One region of the Massilia jejuensis genome, then DNA from elsewhere that is predicted to be linked to it. Evidence: predicted binding sites of a transcription regulator. Region 1 holds the regulator's gene; the other holds the start of a gene.
The links. The regulator LexA, encoded in region 1, represses DNA repair genes until DNA is damaged. The targets are predictions, from matches to a motif close to ACTGTATNNNNATACAGT.
Positions count from the first base shown of each region.

Region 2: ACFPOU_RS12340 (ATP-dependent helicase) is a predicted target of LexA. The motif match lies at 2,121-2,138, and genes of this name have one in related genera.

Region 1 covers NZ_JBHSMS010000079.1:59,593-66,803, forward strand. Annotated here, with positions in the region: gene rplI (50S ribosomal protein L9) at 1-206, opposite strand, end outside; gene rpsR (30S ribosomal protein S18) at 243-533, opposite strand; gene priB (primosomal replication protein N) at 571-864, opposite strand; gene rpsF (30S ribosomal protein S6) at 895-1,296, opposite strand; gene lexA (transcriptional repressor LexA) at 1,538-2,173, shown strand; gene ACFPOU_RS22005 (tetratricopeptide repeat protein) at 2,361-3,122, opposite strand; gene ACFPOU_RS22010 (cystathionine gamma-synthase family protein) at 3,197-4,438, opposite strand; gene purF (amidophosphoribosyltransferase) at 4,492-6,015, opposite strand; gene ACFPOU_RS22020 (CvpA family protein) at 6,081-6,569, opposite strand; gene ACFPOU_RS22025 (SPOR domain-containing protein) at 6,595-7,211, opposite strand, start outside.
Region 2 covers NZ_JBHSMS010000039.1:47,463-54,673, forward strand. Annotated here, with positions in the region: gene ACFPOU_RS12320 (chromate transporter) at 1-500, opposite strand, end outside; gene ACFPOU_RS12325 (chromate transporter) at 497-1,069, opposite strand; gene ACFPOU_RS12330 (hypothetical protein) at 1,124-1,300, opposite strand; gene ACFPOU_RS12335 (hypothetical protein) at 1,510-1,725, shown strand; gene ACFPOU_RS12340 (ATP-dependent helicase) at 2,179-4,263, shown strand; gene ACFPOU_RS12345 (hypothetical protein) at 4,329-4,463, opposite strand; gene ACFPOU_RS12350 (phosphohydrolase) at 4,634-5,272, opposite strand; gene glpD (glycerol-3-phosphate dehydrogenase) at 5,459-6,991, shown strand; gene ACFPOU_RS12360 (glutathione S-transferase family protein) at 7,115-7,211, shown strand, end outside.

The DNA of each region.
Region 1 (7,211 bases):
CCCTGGGCTTGCGAGGCGCCCAGTTTTTCAGCGGCTGCTTTTTCCAGCTCGGCGCGCTTGACTTCGAACTCGGCGACCGCCGACGAAGTAGCACGACGGGCCATCTTTTGCGGGATCAGGAAGTTACGCGCGTAACCGTCCTTGACCTTGACCACGTCGCCCAGGTTGCCGACGTTAACAACTTTTTCCAAAAGGATAACTTGCATATTTTTCTCCAGGATGTTCTGAACTGTACGACGCGATCAAGCGTTGTGCAGGTCGGTGTACGGCAGCAGCGCGAGGTAGCGTGCGCGCTTGATCGCGGTGTCGACCTGGCGCTGGTAGTGCGCCTTGGTGCCGGTCAGACGTGCCGGCATGATCTTGCCGTTTTCCTGGACGAAGTCCTTCAGGGTGTCGACGTCTTTGTAATCGACCTGTTCCACGTTCGCGGCGGTGAAGCGGCAGAACTTCTTGCGCTTGAACAGCGGGTTTTGCTGTTTGCGCTTCTCTTTAAGCTTGGCTTTGTTTTTGTCGAACTTTTTACCGAATGCCATTTGAGGCTCCTGTATCTAAAAGGTGGCCGCTAACAATTTAAGCGGCGGCACTAAAATCAATGATGTGAAACACCAGGGCTTTACTGTTGCGACTCTTCCTGGCCAAAAATCCCGTGAACTGGTGCGCGGCGCCGAGCTCGGCACTGGCGAAGCGGCCCGAAATCTCGCCCGCGGCAAACGCGGCAATTTCGAACTCGACCAGCCGGTCCACCCCTGCCTCGACCTGTTGCGAACTGTGCATCAGGATTGCCGACACGACCGGCACCCCGGCGGGGGTATAGCGCAGTACGTCGCGTTCAGCGATGGTAGCGACGACTTGAAGCTGGTTCACTGCCCGTTCACGATTCCTGGCAAGAAAAAATCAGGCAGCAGCGGCGGCCGGAGCAGGAGCGGCGGCCTGGGCCGGGGCTTCCGCACGGTGGCTCTTGGCTGCGTCTTCGCGCTGGACCGACTTCATCATTGGCGATGGGGTCGTTTCAGCTTTCTTCATCTTCACGGTCAGGTGACGCAGCACGGCATCATTGAACTTGAATGCGGTTTCCAGCTCGACCAGGGTCTCGTTGTCGCACTCGATGTTCAGGCAGATGTAGTGTGCCTTCGGCAGCTTCTGGATCTGGTAAGCCATCTGGCGACGGCCCCAGTCTTCGACGCGATGGATGTTACCGCCGCGGCTCGTCACCGTGGTCTTGTAACGCTCGATCATCGCCGGGACTTGCTCGCTTTGGTCCGGGTGGACGATAAAAACGATTTCATAATGACGCATGCAACACTCCTTGAGGACGTTTAAACAAATGCCCACCTCGGCGTCAAGACGAGTGTGGGAAGGGAAAGCCGGCAATTATAGCGTGCTACGGCAGCCGGCGCAATGCATGGAGGCCGGGCGTCGGGCGTCGCCCGGCCGCGACACCTTGCTAACCAGAAATCGATAAAAAGTGTGGATTTTCCTTGCATTCGCCGAAATACTGTACAAAAATACAGTCTGAATCATCAACCATGCCAGACCCATGCTCAAGCTCACCGCAAGGCAAGAACAGATCCTCAACCTGATCAAGGAAGCGATCGACAATACCGGCTTCCCGCCGACCCGCGCCGAAATCGCCAGGGAACTGGGCTTCAAGTCGGCCAATGCAGCCGAGGAGCACCTGCAGGCGCTGGCGCGCAAGGGCGCGATCGAGATCGTCTCCGGCACCTCGCGCGGCATCCGCCTGATCGGCGCCTCCCTGCCGGCGCCGGCGCCCAGCATCCCGGCGGCGCTGCTCATGTCGCTGCCGCTGGTCGGCCGCGTCGCCGCGGGCTCGCCGATCCTGGCCCAGGAACACGTCGAGGCCACCTACAACGTCGACCCGGCCATGTTCGGCGCCCGTCCCGATTTCCTGCTGAAGGTACGCGGCTGGTCGATGCGCGACGCCGGCATCATGGATGGCGATTTTCTTGCGGTCAAGAAGGTCGACAGCGCCAAGAATGGCCAGATCGTGGTGGCCCGCATCGGCGAAGACGTGACCGTCAAGCGCTACCGCAAGACCGGAGAGCTCATCGAACTGCTGCCGGAAAACCCGGACTTCACCGTCATCCGCGTGGAACCGGGCGACGAGTTCGCGCTCGAAGGCTTGGCCGTGGGCCTGATGCGCAGCTGGCACTGAGACGCTGTCTTGGCAGGAAGGGGCATGTTGCTGACCATGCATGGCCAGCCATGCAAGGCCGGGCCACGCTGCTCCCTCGTCGAGCGCGTCGGCAACGGCGCATTCCTTGACCGGACAGCTCCTGCTCCGACAAATCCCCAGCCGTAAAAAAGGCCGCGCTCGCGGCCTTTTTTACGTCCCGGCCCGCTCAGTTGCGCGGCGGCGCGTAATTGGATTTGCGCGCTTCGATGTCGCGCGCGCGCTCTTCCGAGGGCGCCTTCCCGACGATGGCATTGTGCTCCTTCACGTAGGCTTCGGTGGCGCTGCGCCAGGCCGCCAGGTCGGCCAGCACCAGTTTCGAGCTCACCCGCGCTTCCTCGGCCAGGTTTTCCTGCACCTGGGCCAGGCGCGTGGCGGCGCGCGTGGTTTCGGCCTGGTTCATCAGCTTGGCGATGTCGGCGGGAATGCGCTTGACCAGGGGCGAGGCGGCATTCAGGTTCGTCACGTAGTCGTTGTAGCAGTTCTGCCAGCCGGTGACGCTGGCCGAGACGCGTTCGATGTCCGCGGCTTGCTTGGAGATGGTGGGAATGCGCGGCACCGCGCAGTTGAACTTGCCGCTTTTCAGGTCTTCGCCCTGGTATTGCTCGACCCAGTGCAGGATCTCGGCGCGGCGCGCGCTGCGCTGCTTGATCAGTTCGAGCGAGGCGACGGCGACCGCATTGCCCTTGGCCGCCGCCTTGCGGAACCAGGCCTCGGCCCGGGCTTCGTCGACGGCCCCGGCTTCGCCGTACAGGTACATCTCGCCCAGGCGCTGCTGCGCCTCGACATTGCCGGCATTGCCGAGCTTGGTGTATAGCTGGAGCGCTTCGGGATAGGATTTTTTCGCGAACAGCGCATGTGCGGCGGACAGCGGATCGGCGTGGGCTGCGCTCGCCGACAGCAGGCTCGCGACGAGAAGAAGACGCTTCATGGAAGGGCCAGGGGCGGGGGAAATAGGCATCATACCGCGAAGCCCCCGCTGCCTCAACCGCCTTGCCGGGGCGGTCAGTCCCCCAGCGCGGCGCGGAAATCTTCCAGCAAGTCGTCGCTGTCCTCGATGCCGACCGAGACCCGGATCAGCGACTCGGCGATGCCCATGCTGGCGCGGCGCTCGGCGCCCATCTCGAAGAAAATCGTATGGGCAACCGGAATGACCAGCGTGCGCGTGTCGCCCAGGTTACTCGCAGGAATCGCCAGTTGCAGGCGGTTCAGGTAATCGAAGGGGTCGATGTCCGCGCGCAGCTCGAAGCTCAGCAGCGAGCCGGCGGAGCGGAACAGTTCGCAGGTCAACCGGTGCTGCGGATGCGAGGCCAGGCCCGGATAGTGCACCGCGCAGACGCGTTCGTCGGCCTCGAGCATCCGCGCCAGTGCCAGCGCATTCGCGCTGGTGCGCTCCATGCGCAATGCCAGCGTCTCGGCGCCGACCGCGATGTGATGCGCCGCTTCCGGCCCGAGGGAGGCACCGAAGTCGCGCAGCGCCTTGGCGCGCAACTGGGCCATGCCCTGGGCGGCGGCCGGCTGCTTGCGGAAGTTGTCGGCGATGTGAGGGTAGGCGCTCCAGTCGAACAGGCCCGTATCGGTCAGCGCGCCGCCGAGGGCGATGCCGTGGCCGGCGATCGACTTGGTCAGCGAATTGACGACCAGGCCGGCGCCGACCGCCTTCGGACGGAACAGGTAGGGCGTGGTCATCGTGTTGTCGACCACGTACAGGATGCCGCGCTCGCGGCACAGCTGTCCGATGCGCGCCAGGTCGGCGACCTGGGTGCGCGGATTGGCGATCGTCTCGACAAAGACGAGGCGCGTGTTCGGGCGCAGGGCGGCCGCCACGTTGGCGGCATCGGTGGCATCGACGAAGTCGACGTCGACGCCCTGCCCCGCCACCGTTTGCCACAGGCTGTTGGTGTTCCCGAAGAGGAAACTCGACGACACGACATGGTCGCCCTCGCGCAGCAGCGCCTGGAACAGCGCGCCGATGGCGGCCATGCCGGTACCGAAGCACAGGCTGGCGACGCCGTCTTCCATCTTCGTGATCTTGTCTTCCAGCGCGGCCACCGTCGGATTGCCCTGGCGGCCGTAGCGGAAGCCCGGCTCCTTGCCCTGGAACACCGAGGCCAGCTGGCGCGCGTCGTCGTAGCCGAAGGCGACCGAGGTGTGGACAGGCTTGTGCAGCGAGCCCTGCTCGATCGCCTTGCGGCGATCGTTGTGCAGGATGGTGGTGGTGAAACCGTAGTGTTTTTGTTCGCTCATGGTGGCGGCGGGCTGGTTCGGCGGATTATGCGCGGCACATGATGCGCGGCGGCTCATTCGGCGGCGACGGGAGGGTTCAGGTTCAGCTGGGTCCTTACCTCGTCTTCGAGCTTGGGCTTGCCGCCATTATGGCGCGCCGACTCCAGCTGGTCGAGGTAGGCCGGGGTCACGTCGCCCGTCACATAGATGCCGTCGAAGCAGGACGCCTCGAAGTTCGTCAGCGCCGGGTTCACGTCCGAGATCGAGCGCTTGAGCGCGTCGATGTCCTGGTAGACCAGGCGGTCGGCGGTGATCTCGGCGCAGACTTCCTCGACCGTGCGCCCGTAGGCGATCAGCTCGTCGCGGGTCGGCATGTCGATGCCGTACACGTTCGGGAACAGCACCGGTGGCGCGGCCGAGGCGAAGAACACCTTGCGCGCGCCGGCCTCGCGCGCCATCTGCACGATCTCGCGGCTGGTCGTGCCGCGCACGATCGAATCGTCGACCAGCAGCACGTTCTTGCCCTTGAATTCGGAACCGATGGCGTTGAGTTTCTGGCGCACCGATTTCTTGCGCATTCCCTGTCCGGGCATGATGAAGGTGCGGCCGATGTAGCGGTTCTTGATGAAACCTTCGCGGTATTCGATGCCCAGTTTCAGCGCCAGCTGGATCGCCGCCGGGCGCGACGAATCCGGAATCGGCATCACCACGTCGATCTCGTCGACCGGGATCTCCTTGCGGATCTTGTCGGCCAGGTATTCGCCCATCTTCAGGCGCGTGGCGTAGACCGAGGCGCCGTCGATCACCGAGTCGGGACGCGCCAGGTAGACGTATTCGAAGGCGCAAGGATTGAGCGACGGGTTCTCGGCGCACTGGCGCGCGTGCAGCACGCTGTTCGTATCGATGAAGATGGCTTCGCCCGGCGCGATGTCGCGCACGAAGCGGAAACCGATGCCCTCGAGGGCGACCGATTCGCTCGCGACCATGTATTCGATGCCGCCCTCGCCTTCGCTCATGCCCAGGCACAGCGGACGGATGCCGTAGGGATCGCGGAAGGCCAGCAGGCCGTGGCCGGCGATCTGGGCGACGACGGCGTAGGCGCCGCGCACGCGGCGGTGCACCTGGCCGACCGCCTTGAAGACGGCATCGGCGCCCAGCGAATAGCCGTCGGCCGCTTCCTGGATCTCGTGCGCCAGCACATTGAGCAGCACCTCCGAGTCGGAACCGGTGTTGATGTGGCGGCGGTCGTTGTGGAACAGCGCTTCCTTCAGCTCGGCCTGATTGGTCAGGTTGCCGTTGTGCGCCAGCGTGATGCCGAATGGCGCGTTCACGTAGAAGGGCTGCGCCTCTTCCTCGCTGGACGAACCGGCGGTCGGGTAGCGGCAATGGCCGATCCCGGTATTGCCCTGGAGGGAACGCATGTTACGGGTGCGAAACACGTCGCGAACCAGGCCATTGGCCTTGTACATCGAGAACATGCTGCTGTGATTGGTTGCAATACCCGCAGCGTCCTGACCGCGGTGCTGTAACAGCAACAATGCGTCATACAACAACTGGTTGACGGGGGTTTGCGAGACGACGCCGACGATGCCACACATGGTGCGCTCCTAAAAACTGAATGCTGTTGCGGAAGATTTCAAAACGAAGATGTCAAAACGAATGCTTAAAATGTCAGGTGCTGCGCCAGCGCAGCAGGGAGAAAGGGCTTGACGGTGCGCGCTCCGGCCTCGGCCAGCGGGGACAGCAGCGCGTCTTTCCAGAATGCTTGCTGGGGAATGGCGGTCATGGAACACAATATGACGGCGGCCAGCACGATTACAATCCCGCGCGCCAGCCCGAACAGGCCGCCCAGGCCGCGGTCCGCCAGCGACAGGCCGGACGCTTCGATCAAGGCGCCGATGGCCAGCGACAACAGGCCCATCAGGATGCGCACGCCGAGGAACAGCGCGATGAAGGCCACGATCAGGCGCGCCGTGTCGCCGGGAATCATAGCCGGTAACAGGGGCGCTAGGCGCGCGCCATAGGCGTTGGCCACGACGAAGGCCACGATCCAGCCCGTCAGGGACAGGATTTCCTTCATTAAACCACGCATGGTGCTGATCACCACCGACGCCACCAGCACGAACAAGACGAGATAATCGAAAATCGTCACGGCAAGCGAACGCGGCCCACGCGCATCAGACCGGCACCAGGAAACCGGCCAGGCCCAGGCTGCCGAGCTTGGCCTTGGTCTTGTCGGCTTCCTCGCGGCTGCCGAATGGACCGACTTGCACCTTGATCAGGGCGCCGGACTTCTTCGTGAAGGAATTGATGCCGCCGGCGCGCAGGCGTGCCTGCAGTTCGTCGACCTTGTCCTGGGTCGCCAGCGCGGCGACCTGGACCACGAAACGCTGGTTCCCGGCGGCCCTGTCTTCGGCGCGCGGATGCGTCTCGGCCGACTTGGCGGCGGGTTTACCCTCGAGCAGCGCGAGCGCACGGGCCGCTTCGCTGTCCTTGGCACGTGCCGGGGCCGGCTTTTCCTCGGGCTTTTTCGCGGCCGGCTTGTCGGCAGCCTTGCGCTCGGTGTCCTTCGGCTCCGGCTTGCGTTCGGCGACCTTGGGTTCGGGCCTGGCGGCCTTGGGCTCGGGCTCGGGCCTGGACTCGGGCTTGGAAAGCGGCACGCGCGCGGCCGGCTCTTCGTCGAGCATTTTCAGCGGAGGCGCTTCGGCCGCTGGCGGCGCCGGCGTCGCCACGGACGGCGGCGCGATGATTTCCTCGTCCGCGTCGACGCTGTCGACGGCCGGCACCGGGCTGG
Region 2 (7,211 bases), on a different contig from region 1:
CTAACCAGCGCGAGCAGCCACAGCGGCCAGTGCACGCCCGGGCCGCCGGCCGAGGTCGCCAAAATCCAGGCCGTCGACAGCAAGAGCGCGATCACGACCGGCGCCATGCCCTGCTTGAAAGCGCGCACCGGACGCAGTTCGCGGTTGCGCTGGCCCCACTGCGCGACCTGGTAAGTGAAGATGGTCGAAGGCAGCAGGATGCCGGTCATGGTGACGAGCACGCCGAGCAGGGCGGCGGTCGTACTGCCGGCGTTGATGCCGACGTACCAGCCCATCAGCGCCACGAACAGCACGTTCGGTCCGGGCGCGGCCTGGGCGATGGCGATCGAATCGTTGAACTGGGCCTGGGTCAGCCAGCCATGCTGCTCGACCAGGAAGCGGTGCATCTCGGAGGTCGTCGAAATCGCCCCGCCGAGCGACATCAGCGACAGCAGCAGATAGTGGCCGAACAGGTTCAGCCAGTCGTGCCAGTCGAGGCTGATGTGGAGGGCGCCGTTCATCGCAGATTCCGGTAGGCCAGCACGCAGCCCAGGCCACCCAGGCCGGGCAGCACATAAAAGAGCGGCAGTTTCAGGAGCGCGACCAGCACGAAGCCGAGCGCGCAGACGGCCAGGCACCAGGGCAGGGGTACCGGACTGCGTTTCAGGGCGAGCGAGAGCTTGAGGCCGGCCGCCGCGATCAGGCCGGCGGAGACCGCGGCCATGCCGCGCAAGGCGCCAGCCACCTGCGCATTGTCGGCGAAGCGCGCATGCAGGACCGCCAGCAGCAGCACCAGCACCAGCGGCACGGCCAGCATGCCGGCCAGGGCCGTCAAGGCGCCGCGCAGGCCGAAATAGCGCGCACCAATCATCATCGACAGGTTCACGACATTTGGCCCCGGCATGATCTGCGCGACCGCCCAGTCCTCGATGAACTCGTCCTGGGTCAGCCAGCCCTTGCGCTCGACGAGTTCGCGCTGGACGACCGCCAGCACGCCCCCGAATCCTTGCAAGGCCAGGACGGTGAAGGCGAGGAACAGGTCGGGCAGGGAGGCGGGACGGGGACGTTCGGAAGCGGGAAGGGGAGTCATCCCGCGATTATCGCGCCCGGCCTGCTTGCTGTCACGCTAAGTAATTGGACGGGCTCAGCCTCCGCCAATGCCACGCATGACGCGCCCGCTGCCCCCGCATTGCGGACAGGGTTTGCCGTCGGCCAGCTTGCCGCTGCCGGCGCAAGCCTCGCAGACGTCCTCGCCGGCGCCGGCCGTGCCGGGAGTCGCTTCGTCGCCAGGGTTCAGGTCGGGGTCAGGTGTGGTAGCCATGCTTGCCTCGCAGTCGGGTGGGGGAACAGGGCCATTCTAGGCCGGTCCGGCGCCTTCTGGCGCGCTCTTGCGCGGCGCAGCGCAGCGGAGCGCGTAAAGGGGTATGTACAAGTATTTCGTGTGTTCGATAGAAAGTTGACATTGACATTGTCTTGCTTTGATGAATACTCCTTAGGGCAAATCATTCAACCTGACAATGCGAGGTCGCGATGCAGAATTCCCCCGTCGAGCGAACAGCGGCCGAGGCCGTCCTGGACGACGCCCGTACCGATGCGCAGCAGCGTGTGATCGTCGATGCCGGCATTGCGGTGCAGGACAGCACGAACACCATGTCCGCCGTCGAATACCTGCGCCGGCGCGACATCGGCGCCGATGTCATCGAACGGGTGCTGCTCGAACCGCACCGCCGTCGTTCGGGGTCGTAAAAGTTTCCCATCAAGAGCCCGATTCGATATCAAAGAAGCATGTTTAAGACGCGCCGAAGCCTGCACTTAACCACATAAATTTCTTTTTTTCATCTTCGCGCTGCTCCTGTATATCCCTGCACATGATCTCGCAAGTCATTGATTTTTCGTGAAATCGCTCTTGCCTGTCGTTTGGGCAAGTTGTTGAAAGCCGCATCGGCGCGGGTTTTCCGCCTGTCAAGCCCCATCTTTTCCACAAAGTTATTCACAGAGTTTGTGGATATCCAGAAAAGTTCTTTATTTACGGCTACTTAGCCCGTGACCGTCGCTGACCAGGTGAACTCGACACCGGGTTCGCATGCCGTTTTTACGACAAAGCGTGGGACCGGCAGTACAAAATGCACTTGCGGAGCGATACTGGACAAATGTACAGTTGGGTTGTTTTCTTCTCGCCACCCATTTTTGTATTCCGTCATGTCCACCGCCGCCACTGCCGTGCCTCCCGTCGACGATCCCTTCGCCAGCCTCAATCCCGAGCAGCGCGCGGCGGTCGAGCACGACATCGGCACGCCCGCCAGCCGGCCGCTGCTGGTCGTGGCCGGCGCCGGTTCGGGCAAGACCAGTACCCTGGCGCACCGCGTGGCGCGCCTGATCCTGGAAGGCGCCGATCCGCAGCGCATCCTGCTGCTGACCTTCTCGCGGCGCGCGGCCAACGAAATGGGCCAGCGTGCCGGCAACGTGCTGCAGCGGATCATGGGCGGGCGCACGGAAGGCGCGGCAAGCTTGCCCTGGGCCGGCACCTTCCATGGCATCGGCGCGCGCCTGCTGCGCGAGTTCTCCGGGCGGATCGGCCTGGACGAATCGTTCACGATCCACGACCGGGGCGATTCCGAAGACCTGATGGGCCTGGTTCGCCACGAGATCGGCCTCACCCAGACGGCCAAGCGTTTCCCCCTGAAGGGTACCTGCCTGTCGATCTATTCGCGCGTGGTCAATGCACGCGAGCCGCTCGACCTGGTCTTGCAGGGCAGCTTCCCCTGGTGCTGCGAATGGGAGCCGCAGCTCAAGCGCCTGTTCGGCGCCTACGTCGACGCCAAGCAGGAACAGAACGTGCTCGACTACGACGACCTGCTGCTGTTCTGGGCCGAGATGGCGTCCGACCCCGAACTGGGCCCGGAAATCGGTGGGCTGTTCGACCATGTGCTGGTCGACGAATACCAGGACACGAACCGCCTGCAGGCGGCGATCATCACCGGCATGAAGCCCGACGGCGCCGGCGTGATGGTGGTCGGCGACGACGCCCAGTCGATCTATTCGTTCCGCGGCGCGACGGTGCGCAACATCCTCGATTTCCCCGGGCAGTTCTCGCAGCCGGTACGGACCATCACGCTCGACCGCAACTACCGTTCGACCCAGCCGATCCTGGACGCCTCGAACGCCGTCATTGCTGCTGCACTCGAGCGCCACGCCAAGACGCTGTGGACGGACAAGGCCGCGAGCAGCCTGCCGCAACTGGTCCTGATTCCGGACGAGGCCGAGCAGGCGCGCTGGGTCTGCAAGCGCGTCCTCGAACACCGCGAAGCGGGCATCAAGCTCACCGCGCAAGCCGTGCTGTTTCGCGCCGCCAGCCATAGCGCGACGCTGGAACTCGAACTGATGCGGCGGAATATCCCGTTCGTCAAGTTTGGCGGCCTGAAATTCCTGGAAGCCTCGCACATCAAGGACGTGCTGGCGGCGCTGCGCTTTGCCCAGAACCCAAACGGCCGGATGGCCGGCTTCCGCGTGCTGCAACTGATTCCAGGTATTGGACCGGCCACGGCCACGCGCCTGCTCGACGCCGTGGCCGAGGCGCCGGAAGCGGGCGACGCGGTCGAGGCCTTTGCCGCGCCGAATAAAAGCCAGGGCGACTGGCAGGCGTTCGTCACCCTCTACCGGCGCCTGCGCGCGCCGGGTTTGCGCTGGCCTGCCGACATCGAACTGGTGCGCGACTGGTACCTGCCGCACCTCGAGCGCCTGCACGACGACGCCGGCGTGCGCGCCGCCGACGTCGCCCAGCTGGCCGCGCTGGCGGGCGGCCACGGCACGCGCGAAAGCTTCCTGGCCGAGATCACGCTCGACCCGCCCGAGGCCACCAGCGACCGCGCCGGCCCGCCCCTGCTCGACGAGGATTACCTGGTCCTGTCGACGATCCACTCGTCCAAGGGACAGGAGTGGACGTCGGTACATGTGCTCAATGCGGTGGACGGCTGCATTCCGTCGGACATGAGCACCGGCAGCGCCGAGGACATCGAGGAAGAGCGGCGCCTGCTGTACGTGGCCATGACCCGCGCCAGGGAGCACCTGCACCTGGTGGTGCCGAACCGCTTCTTCATCAAGCAGCAATCGCAGATGGGCGACCGCCATGTGTATGCGGCGCGTACCCGCTTCGTCACGCCCGCCATGCTCAAGCACTTCGAGGAATGCGTCTGGATCACGGCCGAGATGGCGAAGTCGAAGACGCCGATGCCCGAGAGCGTCAGGATGCTGGTGCGCGAGCGGGCGCGCAATGCGTGGAAATGAAGGGACGCAGGCTTCGGCCCGATGACTTATCCCCTGTTGTAGGACTTTGTAGGAATCTTCTGATTTCACCTCTGTTCACCAAACCACATGGCGTGCAAGCCATTGATTTTAAAGGGGGCAATTTTTGCCTGTAGATTGGGCATTTTGTTGAAACCCGCATCAATACTGCGCTTGCGGCTTGTCAAGAGGCGCTTGTCCACATAGTTATCCACATTTGTTGTGGATATCGGCGCAACCTGAATAAAATCAATGCCTTAGCTTCGACTATTTGCGATTGATCAACCCTTTGATGCCCTGCTGAGCCAGCACTGCGCCGAGCGATATTGCAACACCATCACTGTCGCGCGGCGCTGCGCGCGCACCGATGCGCTCAAACGCCGCGATCGGCCGTCCCGATGAGGGCGGTCAAGCGCGCAAGTTCGGCCAAGAAACGCTCGCAGGCCAGCGCCGGCGGCCAGGGCTCCCAGGGCGCGCCGCCATACATGGCGGCCAGCGGGTCTTCCTGCAGCACGGCTGCGCGGATCTTCAGCGTGCCGCGCACTTCCTCGCGCGACCAGCCGGCCACATGCACGGCTTCGCTGGCGGCGGCCAGGCGGTCGGCGCGCTTGTGGCGGGCATGCTCGGCCGGCGTCCAGGACGGCAGGCCGTAGCGCAGGAAGACGGCGTGTTCCAGCCGATTCGTCAGGGCACGGAAGCCGTCGCCCAGGAAAGGCTTGATCACCGAGAGCGCATCGAAGCCGAGCAGGCCTTCCTCGGCGTCGTGCAGCAGTTCGCGCAATTCCAGCAGGGGATCGACGCGCCCGCCCAGGGCCGCGCGCTGCAGCAGCATCACCGTGATCGAATGCTGGGCTACCGAGAGCGGCAAGGGCCAGGCCGAATGTCCGCCCCAGCGGTAGGTGCGTGCCAGGCCGAGCGCGAGGTCGGCATCGTCCCAGTCGAAGGGCGTGGGGTTGAGCAAGTCCAGGCGTTTGCCCGACGGCATGCGCACCCAGGCGCGTTGTTCGGTCATGGGCGGAAAAGAGACGTCGTTGTCATGGCCCCGATTCTACACAGGCCGCAGCTGCCTGGCGGCCGGAGGCAAGGACCCGGCGCGCATGTTGCATCGGCAAAACGTCTTGATCCATGCGAATATGGAGATTGCGGGGCGGCATACACTGGATCGGTTTGCGATTCTCGAGGAGGCGCCGTGGATGACGTGGTCAAGCGATTCGAATGCGACGTGCTGGTCGTCGGCGGGGGCATCAATGGCGCGGCCATTGCGCGCGACGCCGCCGGGCGTGGCCTGCGCGTCGTACTGTGCGACAAGGACGACCTGGGCCAGCACACCTCCTCGGCGTCGAGCAAGCTGATCCACGGCGGCCTGCGCTACCTCGAGCATTACGAGTTCGGCCTGGTGCGCAAGGCGCTGCGCGAACGCGAAACGCTGCTGTGCAGCGCGCCCCACATCATGCATCCGCTGCGCTTCGTGATGCCGCACGACAGTGGCGCGCGGCCGGCCTGGATGATCCGGGCCGGCCTGTTCCTGTACGACCACCTGGCGCGGCGCGAGTTCCTGCCCGGCTCGCATTCGGTCGACCTGCGCGCGCACCCGGCCGGCGCGCCCCTGCAATCGCGTTTCACGCGCGGGTTCATGTATTCCGACGGCTGGGTCGACGATGCGCGCCTGGTCGTGCTCAACGCCCTCGATGCCCACGAGCGCGGTGCCGTGGTCCTGACCCATGCCCGCTGCGGCGCTCCGCAGCGCCATCCCGACGGCTGGAGCGCGACGCTCGACGCCCAGGGCCGCCACCTGCAAGTCAACGCCCGTTGCCTGGTCAACGCCGCCGGTCCCTGGGCCGCGCGCTTCCTGCATGGCGCCACCAATGCCGCCGGCGGACGCGCGCTGCGCCTGATCAAGGGCAGCCATATCGTCGTGCCGCGCCTGTTCGCCCATCCGCACGCGTATATCTTCCAGCACCCCGACGGACGCATCGTGTTCGCCATGCCCTACGAGGGCGCGTTCACCCTGGTCGGCACCACCGACGTCGATTACCGGGGCGAACTCGACAAGATTGCGATCAGCGCCGACGAGATTGCCTACCTGTGCCAGCTCGTGAACCGCTATTTTCGGCAAGCCATCGCGCCGGAAGACGTGCTGTGGAGTTATTCCGGCGTGCGGCCGCTGGTCGACGACGACGCCGCCAGCGCGGCGGCGGCCACGCGCGACTTCCGGCTCGAACCCGACCTGGCCGGCGCGCCGCTGCTCTCCATCTTCGGCGGCAAGATCACCACCAGCCGCAAGCTGGCCGAGCAGGCCGTCGACTGGATCGGCGCGGCGCTCGGGCACCCGGCGCCGGCCTGGACCGCCAACGCCTGCCTGCCGGGCGGCGACCTGTACGGGCCGCGCCCGGACAAGCGCGCGGTGCTGGAATTCGGCGCGTGGACCGCGCGCCAGGCGAGCCGCTATGCCTGGCTGCCCGAGGCACTGCTGGTGCGCTACGCGCGCGCCTACGGCACCCGCATCCACCCGCTGCTGGCACGCCGCGCCAGCCTGGCCGACATGGGGCGCGAGGTGGTGCCGGGGCTGTACGAGGCCGAGATCGACTATCTGGTGCGCCACGAATGGGCGCGCAGCGGCGCCGACATCCTGTGGCGCCGCACCAAGCTGGGCCTGCACGTGGCGCCCGGCAGCGCCGCGCTGCTCGACGCGTGGATCGGCGCGCGCAAGGGGGCACCGGCGTTGCAATAGGACGCGGCACTTGCCTCGCTTGCTTCCCTCCGTGCCAGCATGACGGTCCGTCAAGGCCGGGCCGGCGTGCGGGCGCGATTGCGGCTATGATTCTCCGGTAGCCACGACAACAGGAGGAGACCGATGAAACTGTATATCAGCAGCCACGCGCCGAACCCGCGCCGGGTAAGCATGTTCATGCTCGAAAAGGGCATTTCCGGCATCGAGACCGAGACGGTCG